DNA from 4 places in the Kitasatospora sp. NPDC048540 genome. Region 1 is predicted to be linked to each of the others. Evidence: predicted binding sites of a transcription regulator. Region 1 holds the regulator's gene; each other region holds the start of a gene.
The links. Region 1 encodes HrcA, which represses chaperone genes, less so after heat shock. Its sites were predicted from a motif close to TTNGCACTCNGNNNNNCNGAGTGCNAA; they were not measured.

Region 1 (4,502 bases):
CCACCTCGGGGGCGGGCTGCTGCCGCTTCCACGGCGGGGTCAGGTCCGGGCCGTACTGCCTGCTGCGCATGCCGGGACTATACGGAACCCGACGCACCGTCACCCGCCCCGACCCGCCCCCGCGGCCGCCGCCTCAGAGCCCGGGCGCACCCCAGACCGGGAACCAGCGGCTCAGGTCCTGCTCCAGCCGCAGGTCGTTGCCGAGCATCGCCTTCACCTGCAGCTCCAGCGGGCTGTTGCGCTTCTCCCCGCCCCCCGGCACCGGTGCGAACGGGTAGAAGGACCCGCGCTTGTACAGGTAGACCAGCGCCAGCGGCTGCCCCGCCGCGTTGCGGAAGCCGACCAGCGAGCAGAGCAGCTGCGGGCCGAAGCCGTTGCCCTCCAGCTCGCTGTTGACCGCGTGCAGGTCGTTGACCAGGTCCGGCAGCTCCTCGGCGGTGTGCCGGGCGAGCAGCCAGGAGTACCCGTAGGCGTCCTGCGAGGCCTCCACCGGCACCCCGCCGTTCGGGGTGTCGGCGTCCAGCAGCGCCCGGACCTGCCGCTCGACCTCGGCGAAGGCGCCGCCCTCCACCGCCGCGAAACAGACCGAGCCCAGCCCGGTCGGGCGGAAACCGGCGGCCGCCTCCAGGGTCAGCGCCGCCGAGGGCACCCCGAAGAGCTGGTCCAGGTCCGGCCGGACCGGCTTGGTCCGGCCGAACAGTGCGTCCAGGAATCCCACGTCCAGCTCCTCGTCACCGGCCGAGTTCGGCCGAGATCTTCGCCAGCTGCGCCAGCCGCTGCTCCAGCGACGGATGGGTGGACAGCAGCTGGGTGGCGGCCTCCCGGGCGCTCAGCGCCGGGGCGAAGTAGAAGGCGTTGTACGGCTGCGCCTGGCGCAGGTCCTTGGTCGGGATGGCGGCGATCTGCCCGGTCACCTTGGTCAGCGCGGAGGCCAGCGCGCTCGGCCGGCCGGTCAGCTGGGCGGCGGCCCGGTCGGCGGCCAGCTCCCGGTAGCGCGAGAGCAGGCGGGTGAGCAGGAAGCTGATCGCGTACACCACGATGCTGACCAGCGGGATGATGATCGCCGCGATGGCCGCGGTGCTGTCGTTGCTGTTGCGGTTGCCGCCCAGGAACCCGCCGTACAGGGCGATCCTGGTCATCGCGCCGGCCAGCACCCCGAGGAAGCCGGCGATGGTCATCACCGCCACGTCCCGGTGGGCGACGTGCGAGAGCTCGTGGGCGAGCACGCCCTCGAGCTCCTCGGGCTCCAGCCGGCGCAGCAGCCCGGTGGTGACGCAGACCACGGCCTTCTCGGGCTTGCGGCCGGTGGCGAAGGCGTTCGGCATGTCGTTGACGGCGACCGCGACCCGGGGCTTTGGCATGTCGGCCAGCGCGCAGAGCCGGTCGATGGTGCCGTGCAGCTGCGGGTACTGCTCGGGGGTGACCTCGTGGGCGCCCATCGCCCGCTCGGTGATCTTGTCGCTGAACCAGAACTGCGCCACGAACAGGCCGCCGGAGATCAGGACGATCAGCGGCCAGGCCCCGCGCAGCAGTGCGATCAGCAGCCCGGTGAACCCCACGTAGACCAGGCCGATCAGGAACATCGTGGTGACCATCCGGCCGGTCAGCCCCCGGTCGGGGGCGAACCGGGAGTGCTGTCCCGAAGTCGACATCGCCGCTCCCTCGCTCGTCGCGCTCGCCTCCGATGCTCCCACTCGCGGCCGCCCCGGGCACCATGCGCCACGGGTGCCGTCCGGCGATGCGGGCAGGATCACCTGGGCGGCCCGTTCCTGCCGTCGGACCCGGGCCTTACACTGGCTGGTAAGGTCCTGGCACTCTGCCTGCCGGAGTGCCAGATATCGGACACTCAACAGCTCAACGGACGAAGACGGAGGTGCGTGCCCATGGTCGACGAGCCCCGTTCCTTCGAGCCGTCCCGCGCGGTGGAGCCCCGCCCCGCCGCCCGCCCGCTGGACGACCGCAGGCTGGCCGTGCTGCGGGCGATCGTCCAGGACTACGTGGGCACCGAGGAGCCGGTCGGCTCCAAGGCCCTGGTCGAGCGGCACAGTCTCGGGGTCTCCCCGGCGACCGTGCGCAACGACATGGCAGCGCTGGAGGAGGAGGGCTTCATCCAGCAGCCCCACACCAGCGCCGGCCGGATCCCCACCGACAAGGGCTACCGGCTCTTCGTCGACCGGCTGGCCGAGGTCAAGCCGATGACCAGCCCCGAGCGCCGGGCGATCCGGCACTTCCTCGAGGGCGCGGTCGACCTGGACGACGTGGTGGCCCGCACGGTGCGGCTGCTCGCGCAGCTCACCCGGCAGGTCGCGGTGGTCCAGTACCCGTCGCTGACCCGTTCCACGGTCCGCCACATCGAGCTGGTCCAGCTGACGCCGGCCAAGGTGATGCTGGTCCTGATCACCAACACCGGCCGGGTCGAGCAGCGGATGGTCGACTGCCCGGGCCCGGTCGGCGACACCGTGCTGGCGGACCTGCGGGCCCGGCTGAACGGGCAGGCCGGCGGCCGCCCGCTGCCCGAGGTGCCGACGGCACTGGAGGAGCTCCCGGCCGCGTTCGAGCCGGCCGACCGGCCGACCGTCACCGCGGTGCTGGCCACCCTGTTCGAGACGCTGGCCGAGCAGAACGAGGAGCGGATCATGCTGGCGGGCACCGCCAACCTGACCCGCTTCGGACACGACTTCCCGCTGACCATCCAGCCGGTGCTGGAGGCCCTCGAGGAGCAGGTGGTCCTGCTCCGCCTGCTGGGTGAGACGGCGGACGCCACGATGACGGTCCGGATCGGCCACGAGAACGCCTACGAGGGGCTCAATTCCACCTCGGTGGTCTCGGTCGGTTACGGTTCGGGCGACCAGAGCGTGGCGAAGCTCGGGGTGATCGGTCCGACCAGGATGGATTACCCGGGCACAATGGGGGCGGTGCGAGCGGTGGCACGGTACGTGGGCCAGATCCTGGCCGAGTCGTAGGACACACGCGCCGCAGGCCGGCGCGCAGCAGTCGCAAGCACTTCTAGAGGCGGAACAAACCGGAGCATTTGGTGGCCACGGACTACTACGCGGTACTCGGCGTCCGACGTGACGCGGGTCAGGACGAGATCAAGAAGGCGTTCCGGCGCCTCGCGCGCGAACTGCACCCGGACGTCAACCCGGACCCCAAGACGCAGGAGCGGTTCAAGGAGATCAACGCCGCCTACGAGGTGCTCTCCGACCCCTCCAAGCGGCAGGTCTACGACCTCGGCGGCGACCCGCTGTCGCCGAACGGCGGCGGTGGCGGCGCGGGCGGCTTCGGCGCGGCCGGATTCGGCTTCTCCGACATCATGGACGCCTTCTTCGGCGCCGCCGGCGGCCAGCGCGGACCGCGCTCGCGCACCCGGCGCGGCCAGGACGCCATGATCCGGCTGGAGATCACCCTGGAGGAGGCCGCGTTCGGCACCACCAAGGAACTCCAGGTCGACACGGCCGTCACCTGCACCACCTGCGCGGGCGAGGGCGCGGCCCCCGGCACCTCCGCGCAGACCTGTGACATGTGCCGAGGCAAGGGCGAGGTCTCCCAGGTCACCCGGTCCTTCCTGGGCCAGGTCATGACCTCCCGCCCCTGCCCGCAGTGCCAGGGCTTCGGCACCGTGGTGCCGACCCCCTGCCCCGAGTGCGCCGGCGACGGCCGGGTCCGCGCCCGCCGCACCCTCACCGTCAAGATCCCCGCCGGTGTCGACAACGGCACCCGCATCCAGCTGGCCGGCGAGGGCGAGGTCGGCCCCGGCGGCGGCCCGGCCGGCGACCTCTACGTCGAGATCGCCGAGACCAGCCACCCGACCTTCCAGCGCCGCGGCGACGACCTGCACTGCACGGTCACCATCCCGATGACGGCCGCCTCGCTCGGCACCCAGGTGCCGCTGCAGACCCTGGACGGGCTGGAGGAGGTCGACATCCGGCCCGGCACCCAGTCCGGCCAGTCGATCCCGCTGCACGGCCGGGGCATCACGCACCTGCGCGGCGGCGGCCGCGGCGACCTGATAGTGCATGTCGAGGTGCAGACGCCCACCAAGCTCGACCCCGAGCAGGAGGAGCTGCTGCGCCGGCTCGCGGTGCTGCGCGGCGAGGAGCGGCCGGCCGGCCACTTCGCGCCGGGCCAGCAGGGGCTGTTCTCCCGCCTGAAGGACGCCTTCAACGGCCGCTGAGCCGCCGAGGCGCCCGGGCGCCGACCCTCGCGACACCCCGCAGGCCCGGACGGGCCGGCGGGGTGTCGCGCGCTCCGGCGCCCCTGTCTTCCGCCCTTCCCGTTCCCGCCCGGCCCAGGCCGGCCCCCCGTCCCGCCCCACCGGAGGTTCGTCCCATGACCGCGCCCGTGTTCGTCGTCGAGACCGCCCGGCTGGCCGCGGCCGGGCCCGGATCGGTGGTACGGCTGGACGGGCCGGAGGGCCGCCACGCGGCGGCGGTGAAGCGGCTGACGGCGGGGGAGGCGCTCACCCTGACGGACGGCCTCGGCCTGGGGCTGGACGGCGCCGT
Region 2 (4,502 bases), on a different contig from region 1:
TTCGTACCGGAGCGGGCCACCGTGCTGCGCGCCGGGGACGAGCTGCTGGTGGTCACCACCGAGGAGGTCGGCGAGGCCGCGGAGCGGCGGCTGCGCGCCGTGGACAAGGGCGGCAAGCTGGCCGGCTGGCTGCGCGGACGGCAGGCGGACGGGTAGCGGGCAGGTAGCGGGCGGGGACCCGGGGTGCCGGGGACGTGGGGAGTCAGGGACCCGCGGTGTGTACAGGGCCGTGCGCGTCGGAACGGCAGGGGTGTGCCTCTGTTCACCTTCCGTTACCAGCCGGGGCTTGCCATGACCCGCTAGGATGAAGGTATATAGGCGTTATCAGCGTTTTCGTTTTCAAGACTGAACCACCCGCAACATCTGCCTGAAGCAGAGTTGGCGCGACCGCTCGGCGGCCGCGGTCCGCAGTTGAACTGAACTTCTCTGGCCCCCGCTTCCACGACCCGGCCAGCCGGACCCGGTATCTACCCCGGTCGACGCGCGAGAGGACGACTCTCGGCGCCGTCGGGGCTTTTCCCTGCCCTGTTCCGCGCTACCAGGCAGCAGGAAGGACCGACCGTGACGGCCCGCCGAACGGTCGAAAGCCCCGACACCCCCGCCCGGGCGGGTTACGGAGCGCTGCTCCGCACCCCCGGCGCCTGGACGTTCCTGACCCCGGCCTTCGCCGCCCGGCTGCCCTACGCGATGCTCAGCCTGGGCATCGTGCTGCTGGTCTTCCAGACCCACGGCTCGTACGGCACGGCCGGCGCCGTGGCGGCGGTCTCCGCCGTCGCGCAGGCCCTCGTCGGCCCGCAGACCGGCCGGCTGGCCGACCGCTACGGCCAGGCCGCGGTCCTGCTGCCCAGCATCGCCGTGCACGCGGTCTCCGTCGGCGCCCTGATCTCGCTGGCCCTCGGCCACGCCCCGGTCTGGACGCTGTTCCTGGCCGCCGCGCCGGCCGGTGCCAGCGTGCCGCAAATCGGCGCGATGGTCCGGGCCCGCTGGGTCGGCCGCCTGTCCGACCGGCCGGCCATGCTCAACACGGCCTTCGCCTTCGAGTCGGTCACCGACGAGTTCACCTTCGTGATCGGCCCGGTCCTGGCCACCGCGATCGCCACCCAGGCGTCCCCCGCCGCCGGCCTGATCGCCGAGGCCGCACTGACCGTGGCCGGCGGACTGGCCTTCGCCGCCCAGCGGCGCACCGCCCCCGCCCGGCACCCCCGGGTCGAGGGTGTCCGGCGGGTCTCCGCCCTGGCCTCCCCCGGCGTCCGGCTGCTGGCCGCCTCGTTCCTGGGCGTCGGCACCGTCTTCGGCGCCATGCAGGTCTCGGTCACCGCCTTCGCCGAGTCGGCCGGACAGGCCGGCGCCAACGGCACCGTCTACGGGATCTTCGCCGGCGGCTCGATGATCGCGGGCGTGCTCTACGGCCTGGTCGGCTGGAAGCGCTCGGCCCGGCAGCGGATGCTGTTCTGCTACGCGCTGCTGGTGCTCGGCTGCTCCACGCTGTGGGCGATGCCCAACCTGACCGCGCTCGCGGTCGCCGGTCTGTTCTGCGGCCTCGCCATCGCACCCACGCTGATCACCGGGTACACCCTGGTGGAGACGCTGGTCGCGGACGGCGCCAAGACCGAGGCGTTCACCTGGCTCACCGGCGCCATCGGCCTCGGCCTGGCGATCGGCTCGACCGTGGCCGGCCAGCTGATCGACCTGCACGGGCCGTCGGCCGGCTTCCTGGTCCCGATCGCCGGGGCCGGCCTCGGCCTGGTCGGCCTGGTCACCCTGCGGCAGCTTCTGGTCGCCCCCGGCAGCCGGAGCCGGACCGTCGCACGCAGCGGCGGCCTCGCCGCGAAGACCGCCAAGATCGCCACGGTGGAGGGCTGATCCGACCGGGATCACACCCGGATCACGCCCGGAGCGCTGGACTCAGTCAACGGAATACCGCATCATTGACCATCGTTAGCACTCATCAGGCCAGAGTGCCAGGGGGAAGTGCAGGAGGAAGAGCAAGTGCCCACGTACCAGTACCAGTGCACCGAGTGCGGGACCGGCCTGGAGGCGGTGCAGAAGTTCACCGACGAGGCCCTGACCACGTGCCCCGAGTGCCAGGGGAAGCTCCGCAAGGTCTTCTCGGCCGTGGGTGTGGTCTTCAAGGGCTCGGGTTTCTACCGGACCGACAGCCGCTCCTCGTCCAGCAGCTCGGTGACGTCCGGGGCCTCCGGTTCCTCGTCCACCAGCGGCTCCTCCGCCTCCTCGGCGCCGGCTGCCGGCGGCTCGTCCGCCTCGTCGTCGAGCTCGTCCTCGTCGACGGCCTCCGCGCCGGCCGCGAGCTGAGACTGCGGTAGCGCGCCGGGAGCGAGGTGGCGCGGGGTCGACCCGCGCAGGTCCGACGCGCTCGATGCCGGTGCGCGCCCGGATGCGGTGACGCAAGACGTATGACGGCCCGGTGCCGCCGCAGAGATGCGGTGGCACCGGGCCGTCGCGGTTCGTACGGTGGCGCGGGGCCGCGGGGCGGGGCCGGGGGCGCGGGGCGGGGCGGTCGTCAGCGGCGTCAACGCATCCCCTCGGCTCACCCCCACGGGGGATGGAAGTTATCCACAGGGCGGGGTTGTCCACAGGAATTCGCCGGGGCATTCCCAGGGATCCGGCGTGGACGCAGGCTGAGTTCCGCAGGCCCGGCCGCGGGCCGGTACCGATCCAGCCTCGAAGGCGGTGCCCGACCATGACCACGGCAGCCCACCTCACCACCAACCTCCAGGCCCGCCTCGCCCCGCACCCGGCCCGGCACTCCGCTCCCCCGCCTCCCGCGCCCGAGGTGCCTCCGCGACAGGAGGTCCCCGACTTCCCGCCGATCCGGCGCGGCGTCGGAAGCCGCCACCGGCTCCGGCAGGCGGTACGACTCCGGCCGGGCATCCTGGCCGTCGGCCTGCTGGCGGCGGCCACGGCCCTCACCGCCGGGCCCCTACGGCACGGCCCGCCGCCGGGGCCGGCAGCGGCAGGTCCGGCGATCTGTACGCAGAGTGGCGCGCCCACGGGGTGACCCGTCGCGACCGTCGACCGGGCAGCCGGGCAGCCGGACAGCCAGGCGTTCACCCGTGACCGATCGTCCTGCTCACCGAGATCCGGGGCGCCCTGGTCGACCAGCGCTGACCTTCGGCGCCGCCGCAGCTCCGGGGTCCGCCGCTCCGTCCCCGCTCCTGTCCCCGTACCGTCCGCGACCGGTCGCGACCGGTCGCCCGTAGTGCGAGGTCCCCCGGTCGCCCGACTCCGCCGGTCAGTCCCCGTGGTGGGGCGGCCGCTGGCTCAGGTACCAGTCGAGCCCTCGCCCGCTGCCCTCTCCGCCACCGGGACGCTCTCCCCAGCCCTGATCCGTGTCGTCGCTGGTCTGCCGCTCCAGCGGGTCCGCGAAGACCAGCTTCGCCTTGGCCGCCGGGGTCCGCGGTTCCTGTCCCCGACCGCCGTCCCGGGCGCCCGCCCGGTTCCGGTCCTGGTCCTTGTCCTGCTCACCCATCGTCCGCTGCCTCCCGTGGTGTCCCTGCGCGTTCAAGCGTAGGCCGTGCCGACCCGCCCCCGGTCGGGCCCGGGCGCCGCAGGAGTCGGCCCCGGTACAGCCGTGGCCGTACCGGGGCCCTCAACCGCTTCCCCGCTCGCCTGCGTCCCCGCCTGCCCGCTCGGTCAGGCGGCTTCGAAGCCCGCGTGGTCCGCGATCTTCTTGAGCTCGGCCAGCGCGTGCTTCTCGATCTGCCGGATGCGCTCGCGGGTCAGGCCGTGCTGCTTGCCCACCTCCGTGAGCGTCCGCTCGCGACCGTCCTCCATGCCGTACCGGGACCGGATGATCGACGCCGTCCGGTCGTCCAGCCGGTCGATCAGGGTGTCCAGCTCCTCGCGGCGGAGCATCACCATCACGGCGTCCTCCGGCGAGACCGCGCCGGTGTCCTCCACCAGGTCGCCGAACTGGGTCTCGCCCTCGTCGTCGACCGACATGTTCAGGCTCACCGGGTCACGGGCCCAGTCGAGCACGTCCTTGACCCGCTGCTCGCTGATGTCCAGCTCGACGGCGACCTCGGCCGGCTCCGGCTCACGCCCGAGCTCCTTGGCCTTCTCGCGCTGGACCCGCCGAATCCGGCCGAGTTCCTCGACCAGGTGGACGGGGAGCCGGATGGTCCGGGACTGGTCGGCGATCGACCGGGTGATCGCCTGCCGGATCCACCACGTCGCGTACGTGGAGAACTTGAACCCCTTCGAGTAGTCGAACTTCTCGACGGCCCGGACGAGCCCCGCGTTGCCCTCCTGGATGAGGTCCAGCAGTGGCAGGCCGCTGCGCGGGTAGCGGCGGGCCACCGCGACCACCAGCCGCAGATTGGAACGGATGAAGACGTCCTTGGCGCGCTCGGCGTCCTCGGCTATGAACTCCAGCTCCTCCCGGGTCACGCCCTTGGGGAGCCGGTCTTCCTCCAGCAGGTGCTGGGCGTACACCCCGGCCTCGATCCGGAGCGAGAGCTCGACCTCTTCTGCGGCGTCGA
Region 3 (4,502 bases), on a different contig from region 1:
CACGCCCCCGCTGCTGTTCCGCCCGCCCTACGGCGACGGCGCCAACACCGCCTCGGTCAACACCGCCGTCCAGCAGTGCGGGCCGCGCGCCATCGTGCTGTGGCGGGAGTCGATGCAGATCCACGACATGCAGTACCAGGCCGCCGACAAGAAGCTGAAGCCCGGCGACATCATCCTGGCGCACTTCCGCGGCCCCAAGGACCTCAAGGGCGAGACGATGACCGCGATGTTCGGCGAACTGCTCGGCCGGATCCAGGAGCAGGGCTTCGCGGTCGCCCGGCTGGAGGACTACATTCAGCCGCCCACAGGCTGACCGAGCATCATCAGCGGCCCGTCGTCGGTCCGGCACAGGATCACCGTCAGCGAGTTCGGCCCGGCCGGCTTCAGCTGCCTGCGCAGCTCGTCCGGCACCACCGACACCCCGCGCTTCTTGATCACCACGGTTCCGGCCGCCCGCTCGCGGACCAGTGCCTTCAGCACCTTCACCTTGTACGGCAGCACGTCGGTCAGCTCGAAGGCGTGCGCGTACGGGGTCGGCACCAGCCGGTCGGAGGTCAGGTAGGCGATCATCGGGTCGATCAGCCGGCCGCCGACCTGCTGCGCCACCTCGGTGACCAGGTGCGCCCGGATCACCGCGCCGTCCGGCTCGTACAGGTAGCGGCCGACCGGGCCGGCGTCCGGGTCCGGCCGCCGGCCGCCGGCCAGCGTGTGGTCCCCGGGCAGCAGGGTGGCCCGGTGCGGCTCGGCGGCGCCGGTGCCGAACCACAGCACCGCCTCCTTCACCTCGCCGTGGTCCGAGACCCACTCCGCCTCGGCGCCCTCCGGCACCAGCTCGTGCGGGATGCCCGGCGCCACCTTCAGCGCGCCGAACGGGGTGCGGCGGGCCGCCTCGACGGCCCAGGACAGCGGCGGCGAGTACGCCTCGGGGTCGAAGACCCGCCCGCGCGCGGTCCGCCGGGCCGGGTCGGTGAACACCGCGTCGAAGCCCGCCACGTCGACGTCGGCCACGTCCGCGCAGCGCACCTCCACCAGGTCCGCCAGGCCCAGCGCGGCCGCGTTGGCCTCGGCCACCGCGCAGGTCAGCGGCGAGCGGTCGACCGCCAGCACCGCGACCCCGGCCCGGGCCAGCGCGATGGCGTCGCCGCCGATCCCGCAGCACAGGTCCGCCAGCCGCCGCACCCCGAGTGCGGCGAACCGCCCGGCCCGCCACTCGGCCACGCTGCGCCGGGTGGCCTGCTCCACACCGTCGGGCGTGAAGTACATGAGGTCGGCGTCGGCGCCGAACTTGGCGCGGGCCCGCTGCCGCAGCCGGGCCTGCTCGAAGGCGGCCCGCACCAGCTCGGCGGGGTACTCCCGGCGCAGCCGGGTGGCCAGCGCCAGCTCCTCGCCGGCGGTGAACTCCCGCAGTTCGGCCAGCAGCGCGCGGCCCCGGTCGGTCAGCAGGGCCCGGAACGATTCGATCTCCACGCCCCCATTGTCGATCAGCCGGTGCGGTGCCACCGGCCGCCGCCCGGCGCCCCGGCCCTCAGCAGGCCGCGCCGGGCCGGCAGGGCGCGTGCGGGGCCGGCGGGGGCCCGGCGGCCGGCGGCGCGGGCCGGGCCGCCCAGAGGGCCAGCGCCGCCGCCAGCACCGCGGCCAGCAGGACGGTCTGGACGGCGGCCGCGGCCCGGTGGCGGCGCAGGGCCAGCAGTACCGCGCTGAGGGCGAGCGCCGCCGCGCTCGCCCCGGCGACCGTCAGCGGGGTGTGCACCGCCCGCCGGTGGTGCCCGGCCGGCTCGCCGGCGGCAGGGTAGTCGACCCACGGGAACGGGTGGCTGACCGCGGAGAGCAGCAGGAACAGCACGGCCAGGCCGGCCAGCCAGACGTCCAGCGCGAGCACCAGCAGACCGAGCGCGAGGGCGCCGCCCGGTCTCGGTGACCCGTCGTCAGACGGGCCTGGGCCGGGGTGTGGTGGCGTCTGCGAGTCGGCGGGCACCCCCGCATTCTGCCCGCCGCGGCCCGGGCCGCACATGAGTACGGGTACTCGGCCCGGATCGAACGACCGGCCGCGCCATTGGCACTCTGGTTGACTGAGTGCTAACCGGCGCCTATGGTCATTCCTGGCACTCTCCCCAGGGTGAGTGCTAACGCGATGGAGCATGCCTGACCCCCGCGACGGCAGGCCTGCGGACACCGCGACACCTACCTGTTAGACAACCCCGTAATCTCCGAAGGGGAGCTCGGACGTGACCACCAGCAGCAAGGTTGCCATCAAGCCGCTCGAGGACCGCATCGTGGTCCAGCCGCTCGACGCCGAGACCACCACGGCCTCCGGCCTGGTTATCCCGGACACCGCCAAGGAGAAGCCCCAGGAGGGCGTCGTCCTGGCCGTCGGCCCGGGCCGCTTCGAGGACGGCCAGCGCCTTCCGCTCGACGTCGCCGTGGGCGACATCGTGCTCTACTCGAAGTACGGCGGCACCGAGGTGAAGTACCAGGGCGAGGAGTACCTGGTCCTCTCGGCTCGCGACGTTCTCGCCATCATCGAGAAGTAAGACGTCTCCGCCCGCCCCGGATCCGTGTCCTCAAGTGACAGGGGCCCGGGGCGCGGTTGTTGGCTCACGTAAACCAGGCACTTTCTGAGGAATCGGGATCATGGCGAAGACCCTGCAGTTCGACGAGGACGCCCGCCGCTCGCTGGAGCGCGGCGTGAACAAGCTGGCCGACACGGTCAAGGTGACCATCGGCCCCAAGGGCCGCAACGTCGTCATCGACAAGAAGTTCGGCGCCCCCACCATCACCAACGACGGTGTGACCATCGCGCGTGAGGTCGAGCTCGACGACCCGTACGAGAACCTCGGCGCGCAGCTGGTCAAGGAGGTCGCCACCAAGACCAACGACGTCGCGGGTGACGGCACCACCACCGCCACCGTGCTGGCCCAGGCCCTGGTCAACGAGGGCCTGCGCAACGTCGCCGCCGGCGCCGGCCCGGCCGCCCTCAAGAAGGGCATCGACAAGGCCGTCGCCGCCGTCTCCGAGCACCTGCTGTCCATCGCCCGTGAGATCGAGGGCAAGGACGACGTCGCCGCCGTCGCCTCCCTCTCCGCACAGGACACCCAGGTCGGCGAGCTGATCGCCGAGGCGATCGACAAGGTCGGCAAGGACGGTGTGATCACCGTCGAGGAGTCCAACACCTTCGGCGTCGAGCTCGAGTTCACCGAGGGCATGCAGTTCGACAAGGGCTACCTGTCGCCGTACTTCGTCACCGACGCGGAGCGCCAGGAGGCGATCCTCGACGACCCGTACATCCTGATCAACCAGGGCAAGATCTCCTCCATCCAGGAGCTGCTCCCGCTGCTGGAGAAGATCCTCCAGGGCGGCGCCTCCAAGCCGCTGCTGATCATCGCCGAGGACGTCGACGGCGAGGCGCTGTCGACCCTGGTGGTCAACAAGATCCGTGGCACCTTCAACGCCGTCGCCGTCAAGGCCCCGGGCTTCGGCGACCGCCGCAAGGCGATCCTCGGCGACCTCGCCGTCCTCACCGGCGGCACCGTGATCTCCGAGGAGGTCGGCCTCAAGCTCGACCAGGTCGGCCTCGAGGTGCTCGGCACCGCCCGCCGCGTCACCGTCACCAAGGACGAGACCATCCTGGTCGACGGCGCCGGTGACCACGACGCCGTGGCCGGCCGGGTCGGCCAGATCAAGGCCGAGATCGCCGCCAGCGACTCCGACTGGGACCGCGAGAAGCTGCAGGAGCGCCTGGCCAAGCTGGCCGGCGGCGTCTGCGTCATCAAGGTCGGCGCCGCCACCGAGGTGGAGCTCAAGGAGCGCAAGCACCGCCTCGAGGACGCCATCTCCGCCACCCGCGCCGCCGTCGAGGAGGGCATCGTCGCCGGCGGCGGCGCCTCCCTGGTGCACGCCGCCAAGGTGCTGGACGGCGGCCTGGGCCTGTCGGGCGACGAGGCGACCGGTGTCGCGGTCGTCCGCAAGGCGCTCGCCGAGCCGCTGCGCTGGATCGCCCAGAACGCCGGCCTCGAGGGCTACGTCATCACCTCCAAGGTCGCCGACCTGGAGGCGGGCTTCGGCTACAACGCCGCCACCGGCGAGTACGGCGACCTGGTCAAGGCCGGCGTCATCGACCCGGTCAAGGTCACCCGCTCCGCCCTGGAGAACGCCGCCTCCATCGCCTCCCTGCTGCTCACCACCGAGACCCTCGTGGTGGAGAAGAAGGAAGAGGACGAGGGCAACGGCCACGGCCACTCGCACGGCGGTCACGGCCACTCCCACTGACCCCGGTCAGCAGGCCCCGAGGCCCGGTCGCGCCCTTCGGCGCGGCCGGGCCTCCGGCATGTCCGCACCCTGCCGCGGCGCCGGATACCCTCGGGGGCGGCGGAGCCCCCGCGGGGCTCGAATTCATCAGCCAGGTTTTGCGAACGCCAAAGGCTGCCTTATAACTGAGGCATGATCGAAGCCCGCCACCTCCGTGTCCTGCGCGCCGTCGCCCGGACCGGTTCCTTCTCCGCCGC
Region 4 (4,502 bases), on a different contig from region 1:
GTCCTGCGCCAGCTGCTCGGCCTGCCCGCGCTCTACCGCACCGAGGCGGCCCGGGCCCGCTTCGACGCGGCGGCCCGGGCCAACCTGGCGGCCGAGCTCAGCTCGCTCGAAGGGTAGCCCTGCGCCGCCGCAGCCCGGCGGCGGTCAGCCGGGCGACCAGTTCCCTGCTGGAGACCGGCCGGGCCCCCTGCGCGACGGCCCGGTCGTACCGGTCGCCGGGGAGGTCGTAGTGGTCGCGGTCGAAGCCCCTCGCGGGAACGCCCAGTTCGGCCGCGAACGCGTGCAACTCGTCGTACGAGACATCGCTGACCAGGTGCGACCAGAGCCGGCCGTGGCCGGGCCAGGCGGGCGGGTCGATCAGGATCACGAGAGCTTGCCGACCGGCGCGACGACCCGGCCCTCCTTGCCGCACACCCAGTGCGGGTCCGGGCCGAGCTCGGGCTCCACGCCCAGCGCGTGCGGGTCGCCGTCGGCGGCGCACTCCTCGCACAGCGGCCAGCGGCCGTACGCCTCCAGCAGCGCGTCCTGGACGTCCTGGGCGACCAGCCCGAGCACGTACGCGGTGCCGTCCGGCCACTGCTCCAGCCACCACCGGCGGTGCGTCACGGCGTCCTCGACCAGCGAGACCACGGCGGCGTCCGCCACGTCCCGGGCGGTCAGGTCGGCGAGGATCAGCGCCCGGGCGCTGTGCAGTGCGGCTTCGATCTCAGGGCTGGCCATCCGCCCATTGTCCCAAATCCCGCTGGGCCGCGAACGCCGCGAGGGCGGTCTCCCTGGTGTGGGGAGACCGCCCTCGCGGACGATCCGAACTCGCCGATCCTAGAAGGAGGATCAGAAGTCCATGTCACCGCCCGGCATGCCGCCGCCGGCCGGCGCGCCGGCCTTCTCGGGCTTGTCGGCGATGACGGCCTCGGTGGTGAGGAAGAGCGCCGCGATGGAGGCGGCGTTCTGCAGCGCGGAGCGGGTGACCTTGGCCGGGTCGATGATGCCCGCGGCGATCAGGTCGACGTACTCGTTGGTGGCGGCGTTCAGGCCGTGGCCGGCGGGGAGGTTGCGCACCTTCTCCACCACGACACCGCCCTCGAGGCCGGCGTTGGTCGCGATCTGCTTGATCGGGGCCTCCAGCGCGACCTTGACGATGTTGGCACCGGTGGCCTCGTCGCCCTCCAGCTCCAGCTTGTCGAACGCGACACCGGCCTGCAGCAGCGCGACGCCACCACCGGCGACGATGCCCTCCTCGACGGCGGCCTTCGCGTTGCGGACGGCGTCCTCGATGCGGTGCTTGCGCTCCTTGAGCTCCACCTCGGTGGCCGCGCCGGCCTTGATGACGGCCACGCCGCCGGCCAGCTTGGCGAGGCGCTCCTGGAGCTTCTCGCGGTCGTAGTCCGAGTCGCTGTTCTCGATCTCGGCACGGATCTGGTTCACGCGGCCGGCGACCTGGTCGCTGTCGCCGCCACCGTCGACGATGGTGGTCTCGTCCTTGGTGATGACCACCTTGCGGGCGGTGCCCAGCAGGTCGACGCCGGCGTTCTCCAGCTTGAGGCCGACCTCCTCGGAGATGACGGTGCCACCGGTGAGGATGGCGATGTCGCCGAGCATGGCCTTGCGGCGGTCACCGAAGCCCGGGGCCTTGACGGCGACCGACTTGAAGGTGCCACGGATCTTGTTCACGACCAGGGTCGACAGGGCCTCGCCCTCGACGTCCTCGGCGATGATGACGAGCGGCTTGCCGCTCTGCATGACCTTCTCCAGCAGCGGGAGCAGGTCCTTGACCGAGGAGATCTTGGAGTTGGCGATCAGGATGTACGGGTCCTCGAAGGACGCCTCCATCCGCTCCAGGTCGGTGGCGAAGTAGGCGGAGATGTAGCCCTTGTCGAAGCGCATGCCCTCGGTGAGCTCGAGCTCCAGACCGAAGGTGTTGCTCTCCTCGACGGTGATGACGCCTTCCTTGCCGACCTTGTCCATCGCCTCGGCGATGAGCTCGCCGATCTGGGTGTCGGCGGCGGAGATGGAGGCGGTGGAGGCGATCTGCTCCTTGGTCTCCACGTCCTTGGCCTGCGCGAGCAGCTGGTCGGAGACGGCCGCGACGGCCTTCTCGATGCCGCGCTTCAGGGCCATCGGGTTGGCGCCGGCGGCGACGTTGCGCAGGCCTTCCTTGACCAGGGCCTGGGCGAGCACGGTGGCGGTGGTGGTGCCGTCACCGGCGACGTCGTCGGTCTTCTTGGCGACCTCCTTGACGAGCTCCGCGCCGATCTTCTCGTAGGGGTCCTCGAGCTCGATCTCCTTGGCGATGGAGACACCGTCGTTGGTGATCGTGGGGGCGCCCCACTTCTTCTCAAGGACGACGTTGCGGCCCTTGGGGCCAAGCGTCACCTTGACGGCGTCGGCAAGCTGGTTCATCCCGCGCTCAAGGCCGCGGCGAGCTTCCTCGTCAAACGCGATGATCTTTGCCATGTGAAGTGGTCCTCCGGGACGCGATCGACTGCACCGGACCGAAGGGTGCCCGCGACGGACGGCCCTGCGAGCGGGGGTCCTGTCCCCTACCGCTCCCGGGAGGCCTCACCGACCCGATCCGTTGTCACTCTCATGCTGTGAGTGCTAACGCCAATGATTAGCACTCTCGGGTGGCGAGTGCAAGCCCGTTCGCGGGGTGTCCCGACATGGCGGCAGGCCCGCACGGGGGTGCCGTACGGGCCTGCTGCCGTTGATCTGTGGCCGCCAGCTCGTTGACCGAGCCGAGGTTCCGCAGGTCGAAGAGGTCACGCAACCAGCGCGCGGACCATGTCCGCCTGCGGACCCTTCTGCCCCTGGGAGATCTCGAACTCGACCCGCTGGCCCTCCTCGAGGGTGCGGTAGCCGTCCATCTGGATCGCGCTGTAGTGGACGAAGACGTCCGCACCACCGTCGACCGCGATGAAGCCGTAGCCCTTCTCGGCGTTGAACCACTTGACGGTGCCCTGAGCCATTCCGAACTCCCCTTGTGCTGTGCTGGCCCTTCACGGACCCGCACGGTGCGGGTCCAGAGGTCTGGAAGGCCGGCCCGGGGAACCCCCCCTGGGCGCAGCCGTGCACGCCGCAGACCACCACCCGGAGGCCCGCGGAGGGCGACCGGAACGCGGGTGAATGCGTCGACCGCGGCTGAATGTATCCGGACATGCGCCCTCTGCAACAGGCCCAACTTTTGGGCAGAAGCTACGGACTGCAGGGGATATGACGGGATGAAAGCGGCACTTGCGAGCAATTGACGCCGGACATCGCGGACCAATGCCGCAAATTGCCGAAATAATTATGACGGCGGCCTGACAGATCGGCCTCACGTTCGATGCGGCGGGTCTCAACGAGCGGACAGGCGCTGCGTATCCGACCGGCGGGCGGGTACAGGCCCCCTCGAATCGGCCTCGAACACCCCGGTGCCCCGCACTCTATACCCAGCCACATGCGGAAATGTCCGCCGCAATGGCCGCGGGCCGCCGCCGGGGCGGAATTCGGGGATTCCGTTCCCGGCAGCGGCCCGGGGCTGCTGCGTGCGGGTATTCGCGGCCGCGGCCGCCGTGGTGCGGACGGGGTCAGCAGCCGCCGGCCACGGCGGGGATGATCGAGACGGCCGCGCCGTCCTTGACCACCGCGTCCAGGCCGCCGTCGAAACGCACGTCGTCGTCGTTGACGTAGACGTTGACGAAGCGCCGCAGCTGGCCGGCGTCGTCCAGGATCCGGGCGGAGATGCCCGGGTGGTTGCGCTCCAGGTCCTTGACCACCTCGGCCAGGGTGGCGCCCTCGGCGGTGACCTCGGCCCGGCCGTCGGTGTAGGTGCGCAGGATGGTGGGGATGCGGACGGTGGCGCTCATGGGCGGCTACTCCTTGCTGCGGGGTGGGGGGAGGGCTCAGGCGGAGGCGAGACCGGCGGCGCGGAACGACTCCAGGGTCGGCCGGATGGTGGCGGTCAGGCCGGCGTCGGCGACCGCGTCCAGGGTCTTCAGGCCGTCGCCGGTGTTGATCGCGACGGTCTCCTTGGCCGGGTCCAGCTGCCCGGTCTCCACCAGCTTCTTCAGCACGCCGATGGTCACCCCGCCCGCGGTCTCGGCGAAGATGCCCTCGGTGCGGGCCAGCAGCTTGATCGCCTCGACCACCTCGGCGTCGGTGACGTCCTCGACGGCGCCGCCGGTGCGGCGGGCGATGTCCAGCACGTACGGGCCGTCGGCCGGGTTGCCGATCGCCAGCGACTTGGCGATGGTGTCCGGCTTGACCGGGCGGATCACGTCGTGGCCGGCCTTGTACGCGGCCGAGACCGGGGAGCAGCCCTCGGCCTGGGCGCCGAAGATCTTGTAGGGGCGGTCCTCGACCAGGCCGAGCCCGATCAGCTCCTGCAGCCCCTTGTCGATCTTCGTGAGCTGGGAGCCGGACGCGATCGGGATGACGATCTGCTCCGGCAGCCGCCAGCCGAGCTGCTCGCAGATCTCGTACGCCAGGGTCTTGGAGCCCTCGCCGTAGTAGGGGCGGAGGTT

Region 2: AB0D08_RS08995 (FmdB family zinc ribbon protein) is a predicted target of HrcA. The motif match lies at 1,939-1,965, and genes of this name have one in related genera.
Region 3: groES (co-chaperone GroES) is a predicted target of HrcA. The motif match lies at 2,054-2,080, and genes of this name have one in related genera.
Region 4: groL (chaperonin GroEL) is a predicted target of HrcA. The motif match lies at 2,576-2,602, and genes of this name have one in related genera.

The regions. Positions count from the first base shown of each region.
Region 1 is NZ_JBEZIR010000024.1:77,873-82,374, forward strand. Features, by position in the region: gene AB0D08_RS12755 (DUF3097 domain-containing protein) at 1-70, opposite strand, end outside; gene AB0D08_RS12760 (hypothetical protein) at 134-718, opposite strand; gene htpX (zinc metalloprotease HtpX) at 732-1,652, opposite strand; gene hrcA (heat-inducible transcriptional repressor HrcA) at 1,884-2,963, shown strand; gene dnaJ (molecular chaperone DnaJ) at 3,035-4,174, shown strand; gene AB0D08_RS12780 (16S rRNA (uracil(1498)-N(3))-methyltransferase) at 4,330-4,502, shown strand, end outside.
Region 2 is NZ_JBEZIR010000015.1:32,717-37,218, reverse strand. Features, by position in the region: gene AB0D08_RS09005 (potassium/proton antiporter) at 1-156, shown strand, start outside; gene AB0D08_RS09000 (MFS transporter) at 562-1,863, shown strand; gene AB0D08_RS08995 (FmdB family zinc ribbon protein) at 1,990-2,313, shown strand; gene AB0D08_RS08990 (hypothetical protein) at 3,254-3,490, opposite strand; gene AB0D08_RS08985 (sigma-70 family RNA polymerase sigma factor) at 3,655-4,502, opposite strand, start outside.
Region 3 is NZ_JBEZIR010000093.1:23,787-28,288, forward strand. Features, by position in the region: gene AB0D08_RS29015 (polysaccharide deacetylase family protein) at 1-313, shown strand, start outside; gene AB0D08_RS29020 (class I SAM-dependent methyltransferase) at 295-1,467, opposite strand; gene AB0D08_RS29025 (hypothetical protein) at 1,526-1,975, opposite strand; gene groES (co-chaperone GroES) at 2,226-2,531, shown strand; gene groL (chaperonin GroEL) at 2,632-4,266, shown strand; gene AB0D08_RS29040 (LysR family transcriptional regulator) at 4,438-4,502, shown strand, end outside.
Region 4 is NZ_JBEZIR010000077.1:18,506-23,007, forward strand. Features, by position in the region: gene AB0D08_RS26265 (hypothetical protein) at 1-117, shown strand, start outside; gene AB0D08_RS26270 (DUF4031 domain-containing protein) at 98-367, opposite strand; gene AB0D08_RS26275 (hypothetical protein) at 364-720, opposite strand; gene groL (chaperonin GroEL) at 832-2,454, opposite strand; gene AB0D08_RS26285 (cold-shock protein) at 2,760-2,966, opposite strand; gene AB0D08_RS26290 (MoaD/ThiS family protein) at 3,567-3,845, opposite strand; gene thrC (threonine synthase) at 3,882-4,502, opposite strand, start outside.